One region of the Leuconostoc sp. XM4 genome, then DNA from elsewhere that is predicted to be linked to it. Evidence: riboswitches for the same ligand, from Rfam matches in the RefSeq annotation. Region 1 holds a riboswitch; the other holds the start of a gene.
The links. Region 1 has a riboswitch for FMN ahead of RHP64_RS06505 (ECF transporter S component). Riboswitches for the same ligand answer to the same signal wherever they lie in the genome.

Region 1 (10,153 bases):
AGTTGGTGCTAATGCTGTGGTTTTAAACGATGTGCCCGCCTATTCTACTGCTGTGGGTAATCCTGCACGCCTAGTCTAGTCGCTTTTTATCGAGATCAATTAATGCAGTACTACTGCGTCATTTTTTTAATGATTACTTTTATAATTTTGAGGATTAAGCCGTATATTTTTGTTTAAGCGTTTGTAAAGTGGTATTCTTAAGTTACTAGCTCATTTAGAGTTAAGTAAAATTTATAAGGGGGTTCATATGGCTTTTAATAAACAAGTTGCCGATATGATAAAGGAAAAAGTGGAAAAGGGCGAAACAGGATTCTGTTTATCGCAATTCAATCAAATTGATGTTGCTAATACTGCGAATGCACTCGCAGAAGAATTAAACCTCGTTCACACGGATATTTATCCTGAGGTAAACGCTGTTGTCAGTGTTCGTTCGCATAAATCTCTTTAAATACCACACTAGTAATACTCATACTCAATCTAATGAATTCCATAATGACATGGAATTCATTTTTAAATTGACTGACCGCTTTGCCGACCTTTTTTCATACGTCTTCTCAATATTTTGATTTAGTCTAGTCATAATTTTAGATTGTATCTAGTCAGTTCCCTTAATGATTATTTAAAACACCATACTAAAAAGAAAAAGAAAAAGAGCAAGCCCATGTTGAGCTTGCTCTTAATATACTGGATAATATTAGGAATCAATAAGTTGCTTTCCCAAACTTTCCCCAGAAACGCTGTAAAACAGCGGTATAAATGGCTATTAATTACTTAACGGCATCCTTCAAAGCTTTACCTGGCTTAAATGCAGGTACCTTTGAGGCAGCAATTTGAATTTCTTCACCAGTTTGTGGGTTACGGCCCTTACGAGCAGCACGATCACGAACTTCAAAGTTACCAAAGCCGATCAATTGAACCTTTTCACCGTTCTTCAATGCTTCTTCGATTGATGCAAAAACTGCGTCAACTGATGCAGTAGCATCCTTCTTTGTCAAACCTGTTGCCTTAGCAACTGAATCTACTAATTCTTGCTTGTTAGCCATTTTCTTGTCTCCTAATAAGAGTTTTTTTAACGCATGATGCGCTCCGTGAAATCTGTCGAAACATTATTTCATGTAACTAGAATAACATAAGAAACGCCAAATGTGTAGTGTTATCAAGGGTTTTCGGGATTTCGTAACATTTGTGTTACATTAAAAACATATTTTTGCAACGTTTACTTTCGTGCGCGAACAATGAGTTTGATTGGCGTACCAGTAAAGTCAAATGATTCTCGAATTTTATTTTCTAAGAATCGTTCATATGAAAAATGCATAAGTTCAACATCATTAACAAATATGACAAATGTTGGTGGTTGCGTTGCGACTTGTGTCGCATAATATACTCGTAAACGACGACCATTATCTGAAGGTGTTGGATTTATTGCAATAGCATCCATAATGACATCGTTTAATGTTGAAGATGTTATACGCTTACGATGATTATCGTCAACATCTTTAACCATTTGTGGCAATCTATCTAAACGTTGCCCTGTCTTAGCAGAAACAAACACAATTGGTGCATAATCTAAGAATTTAAATTCTTCGCGAATTAAATTCTCAAAGTCAGACATCGTCCGATCATTCTTTTCAATCGCATCCCATTTATTGACAACAATGATCATTGCTCGCCCAGCTTCATGAGCAAACCCAGCCACGTGTTTATCTTGTTCTCTAATTCCTGCTTCCGCATCAATAACCATCAAAATAACGTTGCTATCATCAATAGCTTTCATAGCACGCATCACGGAGTACTTTTCAGTATTCTCATAGATTTTCCCGCGCTTACGCATACCGGCTGTATCAACCATCACAAATTCGTCCCCTTCTTCAGTCACAAATCGTGTATCAATAGCATCACGAGTAGTCCCTTCAATATCAGAGACGATCACACGTTTTTCACCAAGCATAGCGTTGACAATTGATGATTTACCAACATTTGGGCGGCCAATTATACTAAAACGAATCGCATCGTCTTCTTGTTCGGCAGCTTCATCAGGAAAATGTTTTACAATTTCATCAAGTAAATCACCTAATCCCAAACCGTGTGATCCTGAAACTGGGAATGGATCCCCAAGACCTAGTGCATAAAAATCATAGACATCATGGCGCATTTCAGGATTATCTACTTTGTTGACAGCCAGAACGACAGGCTTATCAGATTTATATAGCATACGTGCAACTACTTCATCAGCCTCAGTTAATCCTTCTCGGCCGGAAACAACCATCACAATAACATCAGCTTCATTAATTGCTAATTCTACCTGTCCACGTATTTCCGCTAAAAACGGTGCATCACCGATTTCGATACCACCGGTATCAATCATTCGAAATTCATAATTTAACCATTCAGCTGGTGCATACAAGCGATCTCGCGTGACACCGGGCATGTCTTCAACGATCGCAATTCTTTCTCCCGCCATACGGTTGAAAATAGTTGATTTACCAACGTTTGGTCGACCGACAATTGCTACTATTGGTGCTGACATTTTGGCACCTCCTTTGTATAAATAAATTTATCATAAAAAAAGAACTGGCGAACCAGTTCTTTTCAATAGAATTCTTAGAACTTACCATCAAAGAGGTCGCCCAATGTTGCAGCTGAATCATCTTGTTGCTTATAAGCAGCAATATCTGCACGTGATGCTGAACTATCCTTTGAATTTCCACGATCTTCACGTTCTGGCTTTTCTTCCAATGCCTTCATTGACAATGAAATACGTTCTTCGGCAGGCTTAACATCCAAAACTTGAACTTGAACTTTATCGCCTGACTTCAAAACTTCTGAAGGGTTTTCGATACGCTTGTGTGAAATTTGTGATACGTGAACTAATCCTTCGATACCAGGGAAAATTTCAACGAATGCTCCGAAGTCTTTTACACGCTTAACAGTTCCTTCAAGAACTGTTCCGGCAGGAGCTTCTTCAGCAACCTTATCCCAAGGTCCAGGTTGTGTAGCCTTGATTGACAATGAGATACGTCCCTTTTCAGCATCTAAGGCTAAAATTTTAACGTTAACTGTTTCACCCTTTGTCAAAACATCAGCAGGGTTCTTAACACGATCATGAGAAATTTCTGAAACGTGTACCAAACCATCAACGCCACCTAAGTCAACGAATGCTCCGAAGTCAGTCAAACGAGCAACTTTACCTTCAACAACTTCACCAACTGATAGCTTTTCAAATGCTTCTGCTAATTGTGCTGCACGTTCTTGTGCTGCAACTGCCTTACGTGACAAGATTAAGCGTGCCTTGGCAGCATCAATTTCAATAACTTGTGCTTTAATATCTTTATTCTTAAACTGGTTCAAATCTGACACGAAACGATCAGCAACCATTGATGCGGGTACAAAGCCACGAACACCATTAACATCGACAACTAAACCACCACGTACAGCATTGATAACTTTAGCATCAACTGTATCACCTTCACCAAATGACAAGTTTTCCCATGCCTTACGTGCTTCCAAGCGCTTCTTTGACAACAAGTAAGATACGCCTTCCTTGTCGCTTGTTACATTAGAGATGACAACAGCTTCAACACTGTCACCAACCTTCAATTCGTCTGCCAGATTAATGTTACGATCGTCTGAGTACTCACGCGCTGGCACAACTCCTTCTTCACCGGTATGCAAACCAATAACTGCTTGGTTATCGTTATCAACGGCTAGTACTTCGCCCGTAACGACATCTCCTACCTTAATTTGATCTGCACTCTCGAGAGCTGCTAAAAGCTCGTTGTTTGTTTCACTCATGACGTCAAACGTCCTCCTACAATTTACACTATGAATATAGTGTACCAAATATTTTAGTTCTTGTATAGTAAAAAACACGGTTTAACCGTGTAAATTAGAAACTAATAGTATTTTCGATAATGTTGGCTATTTTAGCCACAACATCGTCAATACTTTGTCCCGTTGTATCCACTAAAATAGCGTCCTTCGCTTGTGTTAATGGACTAATTTGACGATGAGAATCTTTGTAATCTCGCGCTTCAATTTCGCGCTTCAATGTTTCGAGATCAGTAGTCATCCCTTTAGCAACATTTTCTTTATAACGTCGTTGGGCACGTTCATCAACACTTGCTACAAGAAAAATTTTGACATCTGCTTCTGGTAACACAGTTGTGCCGATATCGCGGCCGTCCATAATCACACTGTTGTTATTAGCTATTTCACGTTGACGATTGACTAAATTAGAACGTACATCCGCAAAGGAAGCCACTACAGACACATTGTTTGTCACTTCAGCGGAACGAATTTCCTCCGTGACATCGGTATCATTCAAAAATACACGTTGAACTGGTGTACTAGGTTCAAAGCGTATTTCCGTTTGTGACAATAAGTTTTTTATTTTTTCTTCATCATTATAAGCAATGCCGTTCTTTTTTGCAGCTAAAGTTATTGTTCTGTACATTGCACCTGTGTCAACATACACATAATTTAGCTTTGTTGCTAAAATTTTGGCAATAGTAGACTTACCGGCAGAAGCTGGGCCATCAATGGCAACTTGAAAATTCGTCATAATAATAAAAAGTCCTCTTACTGAATGTTTAGTGCAGTACCAGCATACTGTGTGTAATTATCAACTGTTAACCCTGGATTTAATGCAATAACTTGGCTAGTTGTCATCCCGTGTGTAACTGCAAAATTATACAACGTTTGACTAGCACCCAAAACTGCAGTAGTGGTTGTGGAACTACTTGATGCTGAACTTGATTCAGCCGTCTCAGTAGAAGATGAACTAGCAGATTCCTCACTTGAAGCAGCTTCACTGCTACTTACTGATTCTTCTTCAGAAGAACTTGATGCACTTGATTCGGAAGATGATGATTCAGAAGACTCAGAAGACGTAGATTTAGTAGTTGATGAACGCTTTGTACTTGAAGAAACAGCCGTTTGTGGCTTTGATGATTTTTGATTAGCAATCATGCCATACACAGGTACAAAAGATATAACTGCAAGCGCTAATACAACAAGCAGAACACGAAATCCTTTATTTGGGGATTTTGAATCTGACTTTCGGGAAAATTTTGGTTCGAGCTTATCTTTTTTGGGCCGCTTTGAGCGGCTCATGTTGTTTGGGTCAAAATCGTTCATAGAAACGACCTCCATTTTATTGGTTCACATAAAATTTTACCACACCAACACCGACTTTGCTCATAATGTTTTGTTAAGAATGAAACCTTCTCTGGAGCGGCTGTATTGCCCTTAATATGATCATACTCACGACAAACCATATAATACCCTCGATAAGATTGAACGGTAATACCATACCGATAAAATAGTTTTTTAAACCAATGAATTTAGCAATGTCGAAATTAGCAAACCTCGCATACAAAGGTATAGCTACAAACCAATTGATGACAATCGCAACAATTGTCATGACAAACGTGCTGCTTATTAATGGTATGATTTTTTTTTTCCAATTACTATACTGCTCAAGGTTGGGCATTGTAATTTTTAAAACTGTGATAAAGGCCAAAACAACCAATAAATTAACCGGCAATCCTAAATAAGTGTTAACCCCCTCATTTGCCAAAATTAACTTTAGCAAGGTACGAATTAAAATGATCCACAGTGAAGCAGAATAATTTAACCAATATAAGCCAATGACAACTGGTACGATTGAAAAATCTAGCTTTAAAAAATCAGCACTAGGAATGATTGGCACTTGGGGAAACAGCATCAAACCAAATGAAATAGCGCTTAGTATTGCAATTAATGTAGTACGTTGCACTCGCGTTACAGGAACAATTGACATATTTCTTTCCTCTTGTTTGCTCACCTCACCAGTAGATGCAAACAAAAAACCACAGATTTTGTCAGGGTACAACAAAAAATGCAGCTTTCACTTTCTTTTTTAGACTTCTTTATACCCGACTTTACGGTCGGCTCTGGATTTTGACCAGATCAGCTGCAAAAGCAGGTCGCGGGCTTACCATGAAAATTCATGTCTCACCGCCGGTTGGGACTTACACCCGACCCTGAAGTTATTATTAAATTTGATTTTATTGTATCACGGTGTTACTTACGACGCAACAATTTGTAATCTTGTGCCTTTAAGCGTTTGATCTCTACGCTTGTTAATTTACGATACTCGCCCGGCTGTAGACCAGTGACATCAAAAAAGGCATACTGCTCACGCTTAAGCTTTTGCACTGGTAGGCCAACCTTCGCGAGCATGTTTTTGACCTGATGATTACGGCCTTCATGAATAGTTAGACGGACCATACTTGTTCTTTTTGTCGGTTCAATTCTTTCAATGGAAACACGAGCTGGCGCAGTTTTACGTCCTTTTAGGACCACTCCACGTTTCAAAGGAGCTAGCTTTTCTTCGGTTGCAATGCCTTCAACCTTTGCAACATAAGTCTTATCGACTTTAGTTTTAGGATGCATTAATTGATTAGCCACTACACCATCATTTGTTAATAACAAAACACCAGTTGTATCATAATCTAGACGGCCAACTGGATAAACACGTTGATCCACATCCTCTAAAATATCCAATACCGTACGACGACCTTTTTCATCATCATTGGTTGTCACAACCCCACGAGGCTTATTTAACAGGTAATAAACTAACTTCTCACGTCCTTCAATTGGCGCACCGTCGACCTGTACTTTATCATTTGCAGTAACTTTCGTACCTAATTCGGTAACAGTTTGCCCATTAACTTGGACACGCCCATTGATGATCAATTCTTCTGCGCCCCGTCGGGACGCTAGACCCGCTTGGGCAATAATTTTTTGCAGTCTCTGTGCTTCTTCAGACATTTTCTTTTTCACTTTCTGATTGATGTACATCAAATGCACTCGTAAATAGTTCGCCATCAATATCATCACTTAAATCTAACATATTAAAATCAGGTAACGGAGGTAATTCTTCAATACTTTTCAAACCAAAATAGTCCAAAAATTCATCGGTGGTACCAAACATGATGGGACGTCCTGGTTCGTCTTTTCTGCCAACTTCGTGGACTAGTTGCCGTAATGCTAGCTTCTGTAAAGTTCCTGAGGATTGCACACCACGAATTGTATCAATTTCAACACGTGTAATTGGTTGCTTATAAGCGACAATAACTAGTGTTTCGAGTTGTGCTTGCGATAATGTTGCATTTACAGGTGAATCAAAATACTGTTTTACTGTGCCACCAAGTTCCGGTTTAGTCACTAGGCGATACACATCGTCACTTTCACGAATTTGTAATGCACTACTTAAATCAGTATCATACTTTAACACAAGTTCTTCAAGCAATCCTTGTATTGCTGAACGATCAAATCCAGTGATAATGCTCATATTTTTCACGGAAATGCCTTCATCGCCAGATACAAACAATAGTGCTTCTATTTGACTTAAATTATTCATCTTCGCCAAACGCCTCAATTTCTACATAAATTTCTTGTTGTTGGTGCTCTTGGTGTAATTTTAATCTTTTATCTTTGGCCATTTCTAATAACGCCAAAAAGGTGACTACCAAATGCTCCCGCTCGTAAATATCATCAAAAAAAGAAGCAAATGGAATCATATCCCCCGTTTGATGCTGTAAGAAATGTTTATTGATGTTGTTAACAGCTTCCTCAAGAGAATATGTTTCCGCAGTAACATGCCTTCTGATGGGTTTTTCCTGCTTTTTTCGCCGCAATAGTTGAGCAAATGCTGTTTGTAAATCCCCTAACGATAAACCAGGAGCTAAAGTTATGGGATGTTTCAAATTATCAGGAGCCTTCATTTGAGTACGTGGAAAGGATTGTTGTTTTAATTGTTCACGTTCACGCAAAGATTCGCTTGCCACTTGAAATTGTTTGTAGGTCAATAATTGTAGCATCAGCTCTTCACGTGGATCCGCATACTCTTCATCTACGGCATAATCATCTGGCTCTTCTTCTGGTAACAAATCAGCGGACTTTATCTTAACTAAAGTAGCAGCCATCACTAAATATTCACTTGCTACATCAAGCTGCATAGCCTGTTGTGCATGAATAAAATCTAAATACTGAGATGTAATGTCAGCAATTTTCAAATCAAAAATATTCATCTCGGATTTCTTAATTAAGTGTAATAACAGATCGATTGGCCCTTCAAAATCACTTAATTTAATTGTTAGACCGTTTTTCGCGATGTTGCTTTTCTCCATTTGTTAATTAACTTTTGATTATCCAAGGTACCCATTAAGAAGGCTTCAGAATGTTGCTCTTGATAATCAGAAATCATGTCGAAGTAGTTTCTGACACTGCGTGACTCTGGGGTTAAGGCAACATGACGAATTATAGCAATATTATTATTATAAATCTCAACACCTAGAACACCAAGTACTTGTCCTTGAGACTCTTTTTGCCAAACATATAAAGATCTTGCTTCATTATCATGATACCATGCTATTTCCGCATTTAAATGAGATATTTCACGTAGCCCTGGCAGCAACGATAAAATACCCATAATTGTTTTTTCATCTGATTGTCTTGATTGTGTCAACATAATTTTTACGCTCTGGGGTGGTATTCATCATACACTTCACTAAGTCTTTTTTTCGAAATATGGGTATAAATTTGTGTTGTCGAAATGTCCGCATGCCCCAATAATTCTTGAACTATACGCAAATCAGCACCGTTCTCTAAAATATGGGTAGCAAAAGAATGACGAAGTGTATGGGGAGAAACATCTTTAGTTATTCCAGCGGTTGTTACCAACTTTTTTATAATCTTCCATATTCCCTGTCGTGAAATTTGATTTCCACGATCATTTAAGAAAACATAAGGAGACTCTTTGTCTTTAAGTAAAACGATACGGCTTTCATTAAAATATCGAGTCAGCCAATCAATCGCAATTTCACCAATTGGAATAATACGTTCTTTGTCACCTTTTCCAAGTGTTTGAATCAGTCCCAATTGCAAATGAAGGTCACTCATTTTTAAATTAACCAATTCACTGACACGCAAACCAGTTGCGTACATCACTTCTAGCAATGTTCTATTTCGAAGACCAAGTGGTGTATCTTCTATCGGTGCTTGTAATAAACGGTCAATTTCCTCTATGCTCAAAACTGCTGGTAGGTGCTCTGCTTTTTTGGGTGGGCGAACATCATTCATTGGATTATGAGCGACGACTTTTTCTCGCACTAAATAGCCAAAAAAGTTACGCAATGTCGTAACCATTCTAATCACTGAACTATTGGATTTTCCTAGATCTCTGAGTTGATTCAACCACGACAAGATAACAATATGATCAACTTGATCAAGCACCAGTTTCTCACTATTTAGATACTCACCAAATTGTACCAAATCTTGGTGGTAACTCTTAATTGTATTTTCAGATAAGCCACGTTCAATTCGAATATAGTGTAGATAATCCACTATCGCATTGTCAATTTCTTGCATCATTTCTCAACTAATTTTATACCATCGTCAATTTGTTCAATTAGTCTATCCTTGTATAAATGACCCAAGGCTCGTTTGAACTGACTCTTACTAAATCCAAATTGACGCTTGATTGCCTCTGGGTTACTTTTATCATTGAATGGTAAGAAATGATCCGCCCGTCGTTGCAATTGCAACAATAAGAATTGTGCATCCTCATCCATGGTCTTATAGGCCAAAGGTTTCAGTGATAGATTTAATGTGCCATCATCACGGACGCCGATAACACGTGCATCTACAACTTGTCCTAAACGTGGCTCATCGTCACGTTGCGAAGGATGAATAAAACCAAGATAATATTCATCAGTAATAACCAAAGTACCTGCCATTTTGTTACGATAAACTGTGGCTTTAACTGTGGTCGACTTCATACTTTCCGGTGCGCGACGCGATACAGCATTAATAATATGCTGTTGTGCTATTTCACCCCACAAACGGCCTTTATGATCTTCTTTAATGGCAATCATCAATTTGTCGCCTTTTTGTGGCCAAAGTGTTGAAATCGTTGGTAGATCATCAAGAGAAACAACGATATCCTTATTCGGCAAACCAATTGAAACAAAGACGCCCAAATCATGTCGATTCGCTACGACTGTTCCCCAACCGTATACTGATTTCTGTACAGCAGGCGTTTTCTTGGTAATTTGTAATTTGTGTCCTTCATTTTCATATGCAAAGCCAGTCACAAATCCACCGATTT
Region 2 (10,153 bases), 470 kb from region 1:
ACCACATCACGATATCTACTCGATTGAGGATTTAAAGCAGTTAATATTTGACTTGAAAGCGGTTAACCCATATGCCAAAATCAATGTTAAATTAGTTTCCTCAACAGGTGTTGGTACGATTGCAACTGGTGCGGTGAAAGCTGGTGCTGATACGGTGACCGTTTCTGGATATGATGGTGGCACAGGGGCGGCGCCACGAAATTCGATTCGTGATGCTGGATTACCATGGGAATTAGGGTTAGCTGAAACACACCAAATTTTATCCGCTAATAAATTACGTCAGCGAATGACTCTAGAAACTGATGGCAAACTGTTGACTGGTAGAGATATAGCTATTGCCGCTATGCTTGGTGCGGAAGAGTTTTCATTTGCAACCTTATCAATGGTGGCTATAGGCTGCATTATGATGCGTGTTTGCCATTTAAATACTTGTCCAGTGGGCATTACTTCTCAAAATCCATTATTGCGTTCACGTTTCCAGGGGAAACCGGAAGATATCATAAATATGATGACTTTTTTGGCACAAGATTTACGCGAGTTAATGGCTGAATTAGGGTTCCGCACCTTGGAAGAAATGGTCGGACATACAGAACTGTTGAAAACTCGCTTTACAACGAACAAAAAGTATAAGTCACTTGATTTTTCGAACATGATTGGTCAAGTTATTCCAATAGCACGAAAAACAAAAGACCCATTCATTGCTAAGCGACAATGGCCAGAATTAGATATGGCTGCCAAAGCAGCCATTGATAACACACAAACATTAACGATGTCTGCACCAATTGATAATGTATCACGTGCTGTTGGCGCTCGGATGGGTGGTTGGATAGCAGAGCGTTATGGAAATACCAAATTATCACCAGGACTCCTTAGATATACGTATACTGGCTCTGCAGGGCAGTCTTTTGCAGCCTATACGACACAAGGAATGGAGCTTAAGGTCATTGGAGAAGCCAATGATTATGTTGGTAAGTCATTATCAGGTGCGCGTTTAATTGTAACGCCACCAAAAGATGCAGGATACGATACGAATAATTCACCAATTATCGGTAATGTTGCTTGTTTTGGTGGATTTGCTGGTGAGGCATATTTCCATGGCCGCGCGGGTGAGCGATTCTTTGTTCGCAACTCTGGCGTTTGTGGTGTTGTTGAAGGCGTTGGGGATCACGGTTGCGAATATATGACGGGTGGCGTTGCTGTCATTCTGGGTAAAATTGGTCGTAATTTTGCTGCTGGTATGTCGGGTGGTATTGCTTATATTTATGATCCAGATCATCAAGTGGCTGCTAATATTAATCTGGAAATGGTTGATCTTTTTGAGATAAATCAAACACATGGAGACGACGTATTGTATAGTTTACTTCAATCACATGCAGCGTACACTGACTCACAAAAAGCTAAAGATATTTTAGCGCATTTTGAGGATGAAAAGGCTAATTTTATTAAAGTATATCCAACCGAATATCATCAGGTTTTAAACATTATGAATAAATATGAAACCGAAGGATTTAGTGGATTGACTAAGGAACTCAAGGCTTTTAATGAACTGATGCCAGAATATGAACGAGTACCAGAAACTGAAGAAGAATTAGAAACATTATTATCGAAATGAGGTAATTATAATGGCTGATCCATTTGGCTTTCTCAAATATGAACGTGTTGATAATCCTTATCGTAAAATTACTGAACGTATTAAGGATTTCAATTACATGGCAGAACCACTAGCGTTTGATCAACGAGTCGAACAAGCTGCTCGATGTATGAACTGTGGTGTTCCTTATTGTCATATTGGTGCGTTGTACGGCAATAAAAGTAAACAAATGAGTGGTTGTCCAAATGACAATCTAATTCCGGAATGGAATGACCTCTTGTATCGAAAAGAGCTCCATCAAGCTTGGTTAAGATTGGCAAAAACAAATCCAATTCCTGAGTTTACTGGAAAAGTTTGTCCTGCGCCATGCGAAGTGTCGTGTAATGAGTTTTTGAATGGTGCAGGTGTGACAATCAAAGACAATGAAGATTTTATTGTTGAATATGCTTTTGCGCATGGCTGGGTAGTTCCAGAAGGATTACCAGAACAGCGAACTGGTAAAAAAATTGCAGTCATCGGCTCCGGGCCAGCAGGGATTACAGCAGCTTGGCGCTTAAATCAATTGGGCCATGAGGTCACTATTTTTGAAAAAGATGAACGTTTAGGTGGCCTTTTAATGTATGGCATTCCAAACATGAAATTAGAAAAGTGGGTTGTTGATCGTCGTTTTAAAGTCATGTCAGAAGTCGGTATCAAATTTAAAGTTAATACAACGATTGGAGAGGATATTACTAAGGAACAATTAGACGCTGATTTTGATAAAGTCATTGTTGCTACTGGCGCATCGGTTGCACGAGATGTAGATGTACCCGGACGTGATTTGAAAGGAATTGATTTTGCACTACCATTTCTAAGCCAGACAACCAAAAATGTATTAAGAAACGGTACGACTACATTTGAAAAAACATTATCTAATCAGCAGGTGATTGTGATTGGTTCTGGTGACACGGCGACAGATTGTATTGCAACAGCGATTCGGCTAGGTGCAGAAAATGTAACACAGTTTGATTATCATACTGAAAAGCCGACAGATCGTACGACACCTTGGCCGGAATATCCATGGCAAAAGCGAATTAGTTATGGGCAGGCGGAAGCCATGGACACAGTTAACCAGGAATTAATACCTTATCAAACGCAAACAGTAGAATTTTTAGGTAATTCATTTGGAGAAGTAACTGGCGTTCGAACTGTTTTGATTGATGCCAATAAGCAAGTGATTTCGAATTCGGAAAAAGACTATTCTGCTGATTTGGTATTGGTTGCAGTAGGATTTACAGGTCTCAATACGAAAATATTAAATGATTTGGATATTACTCGCCTGAATGTCATGGGGACAACAAACCAAGAGAATTATATGGTAGCGGGTGATGCTAATACTGGTGCTAATTTGGTTATCACTGCTATTCATGACGCTCGTTTAGTGGCCGAGTTGGTTGATGCAAAACTTCAAAGTTTTGCTGATCGTTTTTCAGTTAAAGTAAATTAGCTAACGAATTAAAAATATTTTTCTTGTAAGCATTATTTTGATAGAATAATGCTTTTTTGAATGTTCTTTATATCATTTTAAATACATGTTGCATCTAAAATCTATTGACAGGTTAAGTGAATTACTGTAAAGTGATTAACTAAGGTAATTACTTTAGTTAATCAAATGCGCAGAAAGAGGTATCGAATCCTAATTCAATTATATAAGATTCAATTTTAAAATAGTCAGCAATTGTGTAGAAGTGCATAGGCAGTTCGCGAAGCGAGAAAACAATTAAATTAATACGGAAAAATATTATGACTCAAAAAAAGATTGAGCAACGTGCATTTATGGTCGGACTTGCGATGAATTTGCTGATGGGCAGTTTGGGAATTGTTGTTTATTATATTACCCAGATTCAAGCGTTGTTCGTAGATAGTTACTTTACAATAATGACACTGGTTTCTGGAATCGCTGCAATTACGATTTCAAAGTATAGTGCCAGAACAAGTGAGCGTTTTCCAAATGGTCACTTCATGTTTGAACCAATGTATGCTGCTTTTAAATCAATGATGACACTGATTTTGTTAACGACCTCCACTATTCAAGTAAGTCAAAAAGCATATCAATATTTCGTTTACCATAAAGGGGATGTATTAAACTTAACGCCGATAATTCCATATGAAATCATTATGGTCATATTATGTTTAACGATATCTTTGTTTTATAGTCGGCAAAATCAAAAAATTGGTCGTGCTAGTACGATGCTATCTGCAGAATCCAAAAGTACGCGAATTGATTCAATCATGTGTGGGGGGATTGGGTTAGCAGCCTTTTTAGTTTTATTGATTCCAAAAAATTCAATCCTAGGGTTCTTGCTATACACGGGTGATTTCTTTGTGACGGTAATACTAGTCTTATTTTCAATTGCAACGCCGGTTAAAGTACTAAAAAATGCATTCATTGAAATCTGTGGCGGCCGGTTAATTGATGAAAACATTCAGAATGAATTTGAAGCATGCCTTAGAAAACACTTTGGAAAAGAAGTCATATTAACTGGCTGTCATATTTATAAAACGGGCATGTATTTTTCAGTTAAAGTGATGATTGATGTTGTCGATGACGAAATTGGGACAGGATTGTTACGTGATAAAAAAGTCCGTATTTTAGAAGAACTTAAAGCATGTTATGAGTTTGTACATTTAGAGTTTGTGTATGCTTAAAAGAAAAAGGGGAAATCAAATGAAAATCAATGTTTATAACGAATATGATCCATTAAAAGAAGTCATTATTGGGGATGCAACAAAGCTATATTTTCCAGATACGCATGAAATAGAGCAGGAAGAACATACTGCAAAATGGAAACAATTTATGACAAAACATATTTATACTCTTTTACGAGGTAAAAAAGTTCCGAGTTTCCTTGCTAAAAAATTTCAACGAGAATTAGCAGAATTCCAACGAATTTTGGAAACACATGGTGTCAAGGTACACCATGTTGATTCGGTAACCCCAACAAATCTAGATCCCTATGGAATGGGGCAAATGTATGCAAGAGATAGTGCTATGAGCGTTGGAGAACATTTTATTGAAGGAAATGTTCAAATTGAAATGCGAAAAATTGAACGACGTGGGTATCAAAGAATTGTTGCAGCTATTAACGATAAGAATCAGGTGCACACGTTAAATCAAAAGGATAAAATATATCTGGAGGGTGGTGACGTTATCGTTAACTATCCTTATGTATTCGTCGGCATTGGTAAATATGCTAGTAATGAAGCTGGTGCAAAATGGCTACAAAGTATTTTAGACAAGGACTATGAGAATGAAATCGTCGATAAACCGTGGAAAGTAGTACCAGTGTATTTGAATGATGATGCAATTTTGCACTTGGATTGTTGTATGACCATTATTGGTCCAAAAACTGCTATTATCCATAAACCTGTCTTAAAAGACTTACCGAAAGAACTGGTCGATTATAAATTTATTGATATTGATGCAAAAACCAGAAAAGAGATGGGTGGGAATGTTTTAGTTATTGGGCCTAAAAAAGTTATTGTGCAAAAAAGACATACAGCGTTGCAAGAGGCTTTAAAAAATGAAGGTTATACGGTCATCCCTATCGTGTTTACATGGCATTCACTATTAGACGGTGCACTAAGATGTGCATCATGCCCGTTAGTGAGAGAAAAAAATGAGTAAAAAGGGCGTTTAGGGCGACTTTTTACTTTTTTGCTGTCTACAGAATAAGAATTAAAAAGCGTAAAAAATATTTTTGATTGACATTGTAGAATTCTAATGATAAATTAGTTTTGTTAAATAATTTAATCTTCGGGGCAGGGTGTAATTCCCGACCGACGGTGATGGTGAATAACCTCAGTCCGTGACCCGCGATATTTTCGCGGTTGACACAGTGAAATTCTGTGACCGACAGTTAAAGTCTGGATGGGAGAAGATTTGAAATAGTTTAGACGATGCTTTTTTAGATTGTCTAGGTTTTTTGAATTAATCTAAACTACTATAAACCCGATGTGTATTTTTAACGCATCGGGTTTTTTGTCCTGAAAAATTCAGGAGGTAAGTATGAATGATTTAACATGGATGAAGCTCGCTGCAGATGAGGCAATTCGAGCAATGCCGTATCAAACTTTTGAAAATCCTAGGGTTGGTGCAGTAATTGTTAAAGATGGTCAGGTTATCGCGACAGGATATCATGAAAAGTTTGGTGAAGCGCATGCTGAAATAAATGCTTTTAATCGTGTCAAAAAAAAGACCGACATTTTAGGTGCTACGCTTTATGTCACTTTGGAGCCGTGTTCCACGCAGGGAAAAGTAGGCTCTTGTGCAGTTCAAATTCAAAATTGGGGACTGAAGCGTGTGGTTGTTGGTAGCATTGATCCGAATCCGTCAACAAATGAAAAAGGAATTAAAATGCTAAGATCAGCTGGTATCGCTGTCGATGTTTTGAATACAGTTGAAAATAAAGAGATCAACCCTGCATTTCATTATTTTTATACCACACGACTACCATATGTTCAGTTGAAACTTGCCATGTCTCAAAACGGATTTGTTGCTGAAAAATTTGGAAAACGAAAAAAACTGACTGATGAGCTAGCTGATGCTGATGTACACCGAGAGCGTGCAACTAGAAGTGCAATAATGATTGGCAGCGAGACCATGATCACAGATCAACCAATGTTAACTGTACGGCACATCAATATCAGTCATAAACAACCATTGAGAGTTGTTATTGATCGTCGTGGACGGTTGCAAAATACGAACTTTGATTTTTCAAATAATTGGCTGATATATACGGAAAATGTTCTATTTTCAAAACAGCATTCTTATGTCAAATTAATGTCTGGTGCGCTTAAAGATATATTAATAGATTTAGCCAAACAAAATATTCAATCTGTGATGGTTGAAGGCGGACCAAGTTTGATTCACTCATTTTTGAAAGAAAACTTGTGGCAAGAAATGCTAATTTATACAACAGATAAAGTATTATCTAAAGATAGTCTGAAAGGAATATCTGTTAGCCAAAAGCCTAAAAATGAAGTGCAAGTTGGCAATGCTGTCAAAAAAGTCTATATCAATCATCAAGGGGGAACGCAATAATGTTTACAGGTATTACACAAGAAGTTGGTCGTTTAATAAGCATTTATCAGCGTAATGACAAAGAAATGCGCTTAAAAATTGCTGCATCCGAGGACTATTTTTCTGATAGCAGAGTAGGCGATAGCATTATGGTTGATGGCGTTTGTTTAACAATTAATCAGCTAGAATCAAATTATGCTGAATTCGATATTATGGTACCGACTTTTGAAACGACCATTGTTAAATTCTATCAAGTTGGGCAAAAAGTAAACTTGGAGAAAGCACTTTTAGTTTCCAACCGATTTGATGGTCACTTTGTTCTAGGTCATGTAGATCAGACAGCTGAAGTAGTCAAAAAAGAGTACAGTGAAGAAACCACATTGTTAACTTTTAAATTAGCAGACCGTCAACAAATAAATCAAATCGTCAATAAAGGTTCAGTTACTATTTCAGGTGTGAGCCTAACCATTGTTCAAGCGAGAGAAGATGTATTTCAAGTTGGTCTAATACCACTTACATTAACCAAGACAACTTTGGGATTATTGCACGAACGAGATTTGGTAAATGTTGAAACCGATATTTTGGCGAAATATTTAATGAAAGGAAAGTAATAATGACAAGTACTACAGAAAAAGTTAAAACAGCAGTTAAAGAGTTGAAAAAGGGTAAGCTGATTATTTTGAGCGATGACAAAAAAAGAGAACATGAAGGAGATTTGGTCGGTTTAGCATCATTTGTGACGGCAGCTACGGTCAATGAAGCCCTTTCAATTGCAAGGGGTGTTCTAGCTGTACCAATCACTAAATCTCGTGCTGATGAACTCGGGTTAGACCAAATGACGACGCATAATTCTGAAAAATTTGGGACAAAGTTCACTGTGAGCGTTGATCATATTGACAGCACGACGGGTGTTTCTGCGTATGAACGTGCTGCCACAATCAAAAATTTAGCTAATCTAAGTACAACATCTGTTGACTTTGAGACGCCTGGTCATATTTTCCCATTAGTCGCTGAAGATGGTGGCGTACTGACAAGACAGGGACATACAGAAGGGGCTGTTGAGTTAGCTAAAATAGCTGGTGTGCCGCCTGTGGCGTATATAATAGAAATTTTGGCACAAGACGGAACAATGGCTCGAGAAAAAGAACTTAAAGAATTAGCGAAAAAACACGATATATTTCAATTATCAATGCAGGATCTAATTAATTACCGAGAAGACCAAAAACAAGCAGGTATTGACGAGGGACCAACGGTATATTTACCAACTCAATACGGTGATTTTCATTTGACGGAGTTTAGCGTGAATGATGAAGAAAAATCTGATTTGCTTATTCAAAGCAGTCGTAGTTTTGATCAAATTCCCTTAGTTCGCTTACACTCCGAGTGTTTAACCGGCGAAATATTTGGTTCACAACGTTGTGAATGCGGTCCTCAACTGAGAGAAGCGCTCAAAACAATAAATAAGCAAGGTGGGGCTCTTGTTTATCTTCGTCAAGAAGGTCGTGGTATTGGACTCCATGAAAAACTAAAAAGTTATGTGTTGCAAGAAAATAAGTTTGATACGTATGATGCGAATGTTCACTTAGGGCATTTGCCGGATGAACGGGACTATAAAAAGGCTGCCAAAATTTTGAAAATATCAGGATTAACCAAAATTCGCTTATTAACGAATAATCCGGATAAAGTACAGTCGTTAATTGACGAAGGTATTGAGGTTATTGAACAGGTACCCTTAATTACGGGCATTAATGATAAGAATGAACAATATATGCAAACAAAAAAGGAAAAATTTAATCACAAGCTGTGATTGACATTAAGAAGGTAAATAAAAATGATTTATAAAGCTAAGTTAATTGATCAAACAAATAAAAAAATTGCAATTGTGGCCAGCAAGTTTAATGATTTAATTGTTAAACAACTTATTTCTGGCGCGCAAGAATCTCTAGAAATGCATGGTATTGATGAGAGTAATATTGATATTATTTGGGTACCAGGAGCTTTGGAAATTCCAATGGTTGCGAAAAGAATAGCGCAGGTTCAAAAATATGATGGTATTGTAACACTAGGTGCTGTAATAAAAGGAGACACAGATCATTATGACCTTGTTATTAATGGTGTTGCTAACGGCATTTCTCAAATAAGTTTAAGTACAGATGTACCAATTGTTTTTGGGGTGTTGACTACAGATACTTTAGAGCAAGCACAGCAACGGTCAGGTGCCAAATCAGGAAACAAAGGGGCCGAAGTTGCACTCAGTTTGTTGGAGCTTATTAATATCTTTGAGCAAATAAAATCCATTTGATAAGCGTTTCTCATATTGCGGATATTGTTTTCATTTTCTATTCTTTTTTGTTTACTTATAATACAGCGTTTGTTCAGTTATGTTACAATAGAAGTATCATACTAATTAGATAAGAATAATCATTTTTATTCTTCTTTTATCATATTCTCATATATCATGAGAGAATAAATTTTGACAGCGAAGAGCGTAACTGAGTTACGTAGAGACATACAATGACTAATTTAAGATGGAAATGATTCATTTTTATCTATAAAGCGCAATGATCAATCAAGTGAGTGTTAGGGACTTCGCTTGAATTGATCATTATTGTTGCGCTTGTTCTTGAATAGTATGCAACTGCCAACATGAACACGCTGGGAAAAACGTGTCGTGGCCACATTTTATCATGTGGTTTTATAATCTTTCCATAAGCAGTAAACAAAAAGGAGGACACTAAATGGAAGCATTCCGAAGAGGTGTTAAGGAAACAATCGCATCGCATCACGTTAATATGGGGAAAGGCTTAGATGCTGAGCAAGTTTCTAAAAATCGTGAAGAATATGGTGCCAACGTTTTTGTAGCTGAAAAAAAAGTTTCATTATTGAAAAAAATCTTAATCAGCCTAAATGATGTTGCTACAATTATCTTGCTAATTGCGGCAGTTATTTCGTTTGTTGCTACATACTTAGAAGATACTGGGAACTATTTTGAAAGTCTCTTAATTATTGGTATTGTCGTTATTAATTCGGTCTTATCAATTGTTCAGGAAGGAAAAGCTGAAGATTCATTAGCAGCCTTGCAAAATCTCAATCGAACGCAAGTTAAAGTTTTACGTGATGGACAGATAGAACAGATTGATGCGGATGATGTTGTGCTTGGTGATGTATTGGTTGTCGAAAATGGTAGCGCAATCGCCGCTGATGCCCGGTTAATTGAGGCTATTGAGCTTCAAGCTGAAGAGTCTGCTTTAACAGGTGAAAGTTTGCCGGTTGAAAAGAATGCAGATGCTACGTTTAAACCAGACGATGAAGTTGGTCTTGGAGAACGAATTACGATGGTATATCGTGGGACGACGATTGTTAACGGTCATGGACGAGCAATTGTTACAGCCGTTGGTATGCAGACTGAAATGGGTAAAATTGCAAGTCTACTTAGTAATGAGTCAAAAATTCCACTAACACCATTGCAACGACGTCTAGTTCAATTAGGAAAAAATATC

Region 2: another riboswitch for FMN. It lies ahead of ribD (bifunctional diaminohydroxyphosphoribosylaminopyrimidine deaminase/5-amino-6-(5-phosphoribosylamino)uracil reductase RibD); the one in region 1 lies ahead of RHP64_RS06505 (ECF transporter S component).

What each region holds. Positions count from the first base shown of each region.
Region 1 covers NZ_CP134507.1:1,271,308-1,281,460, forward strand. Annotated here, with positions in the region: gene epsC (serine O-acetyltransferase EpsC) at 1-79, shown strand, start outside; gene RHP64_RS06475 (hypothetical protein) at 248-448, shown strand; gene RHP64_RS06480 (HU family DNA-binding protein) at 768-1,043, opposite strand; gene der (ribosome biogenesis GTPase Der) at 1,217-2,527, opposite strand; gene rpsA (30S ribosomal protein S1) at 2,602-3,792, opposite strand; gene cmk ((d)CMP kinase) at 3,887-4,564, opposite strand; gene RHP64_RS06500 (hypothetical protein) at 4,579-5,136, opposite strand; gene RHP64_RS06505 (ECF transporter S component) at 5,210-5,800, opposite strand; FMN riboswitch at 5,899-6,035, opposite strand; gene RHP64_RS06510 (pseudouridine synthase) at 6,064-6,813, opposite strand; gene scpB (SMC-Scp complex subunit ScpB) at 6,806-7,405, opposite strand; gene RHP64_RS06520 (segregation and condensation protein A) at 7,398-8,174, opposite strand; gene RHP64_RS06525 (hypothetical protein) at 8,141-8,515, opposite strand; gene xerD (site-specific tyrosine recombinase XerD) at 8,521-9,417, opposite strand; gene RHP64_RS06535 (CvfB family protein) at 9,414-10,153, opposite strand, start outside.
Region 2 covers NZ_CP134507.1:796,353-806,505, forward strand. Annotated here, with positions in the region: partial or broken gene gltB (glutamate synthase large subunit) at 1-1,612, shown strand, start outside; gene RHP64_RS04035 (glutamate synthase subunit beta) at 1,623-3,077, shown strand; gene RHP64_RS04040 (cation transporter) at 3,374-4,279, shown strand; gene RHP64_RS04045 (dimethylarginine dimethylaminohydrolase family protein) at 4,299-5,258, shown strand; FMN riboswitch at 5,380-5,517, shown strand; gene ribD (bifunctional diaminohydroxyphosphoribosylaminopyrimidine deaminase/5-amino-6-(5-phosphoribosylamino)uracil reductase RibD) at 5,640-6,674, shown strand; gene RHP64_RS04055 (riboflavin synthase) at 6,674-7,264, shown strand; gene RHP64_RS04060 (bifunctional 3,4-dihydroxy-2-butanone-4-phosphate synthase/GTP cyclohydrolase II) at 7,267-8,460, shown strand; gene ribH (6,7-dimethyl-8-ribityllumazine synthase) at 8,485-8,955, shown strand; gene RHP64_RS04070 (cation-translocating P-type ATPase) at 9,392-10,153, shown strand, end outside.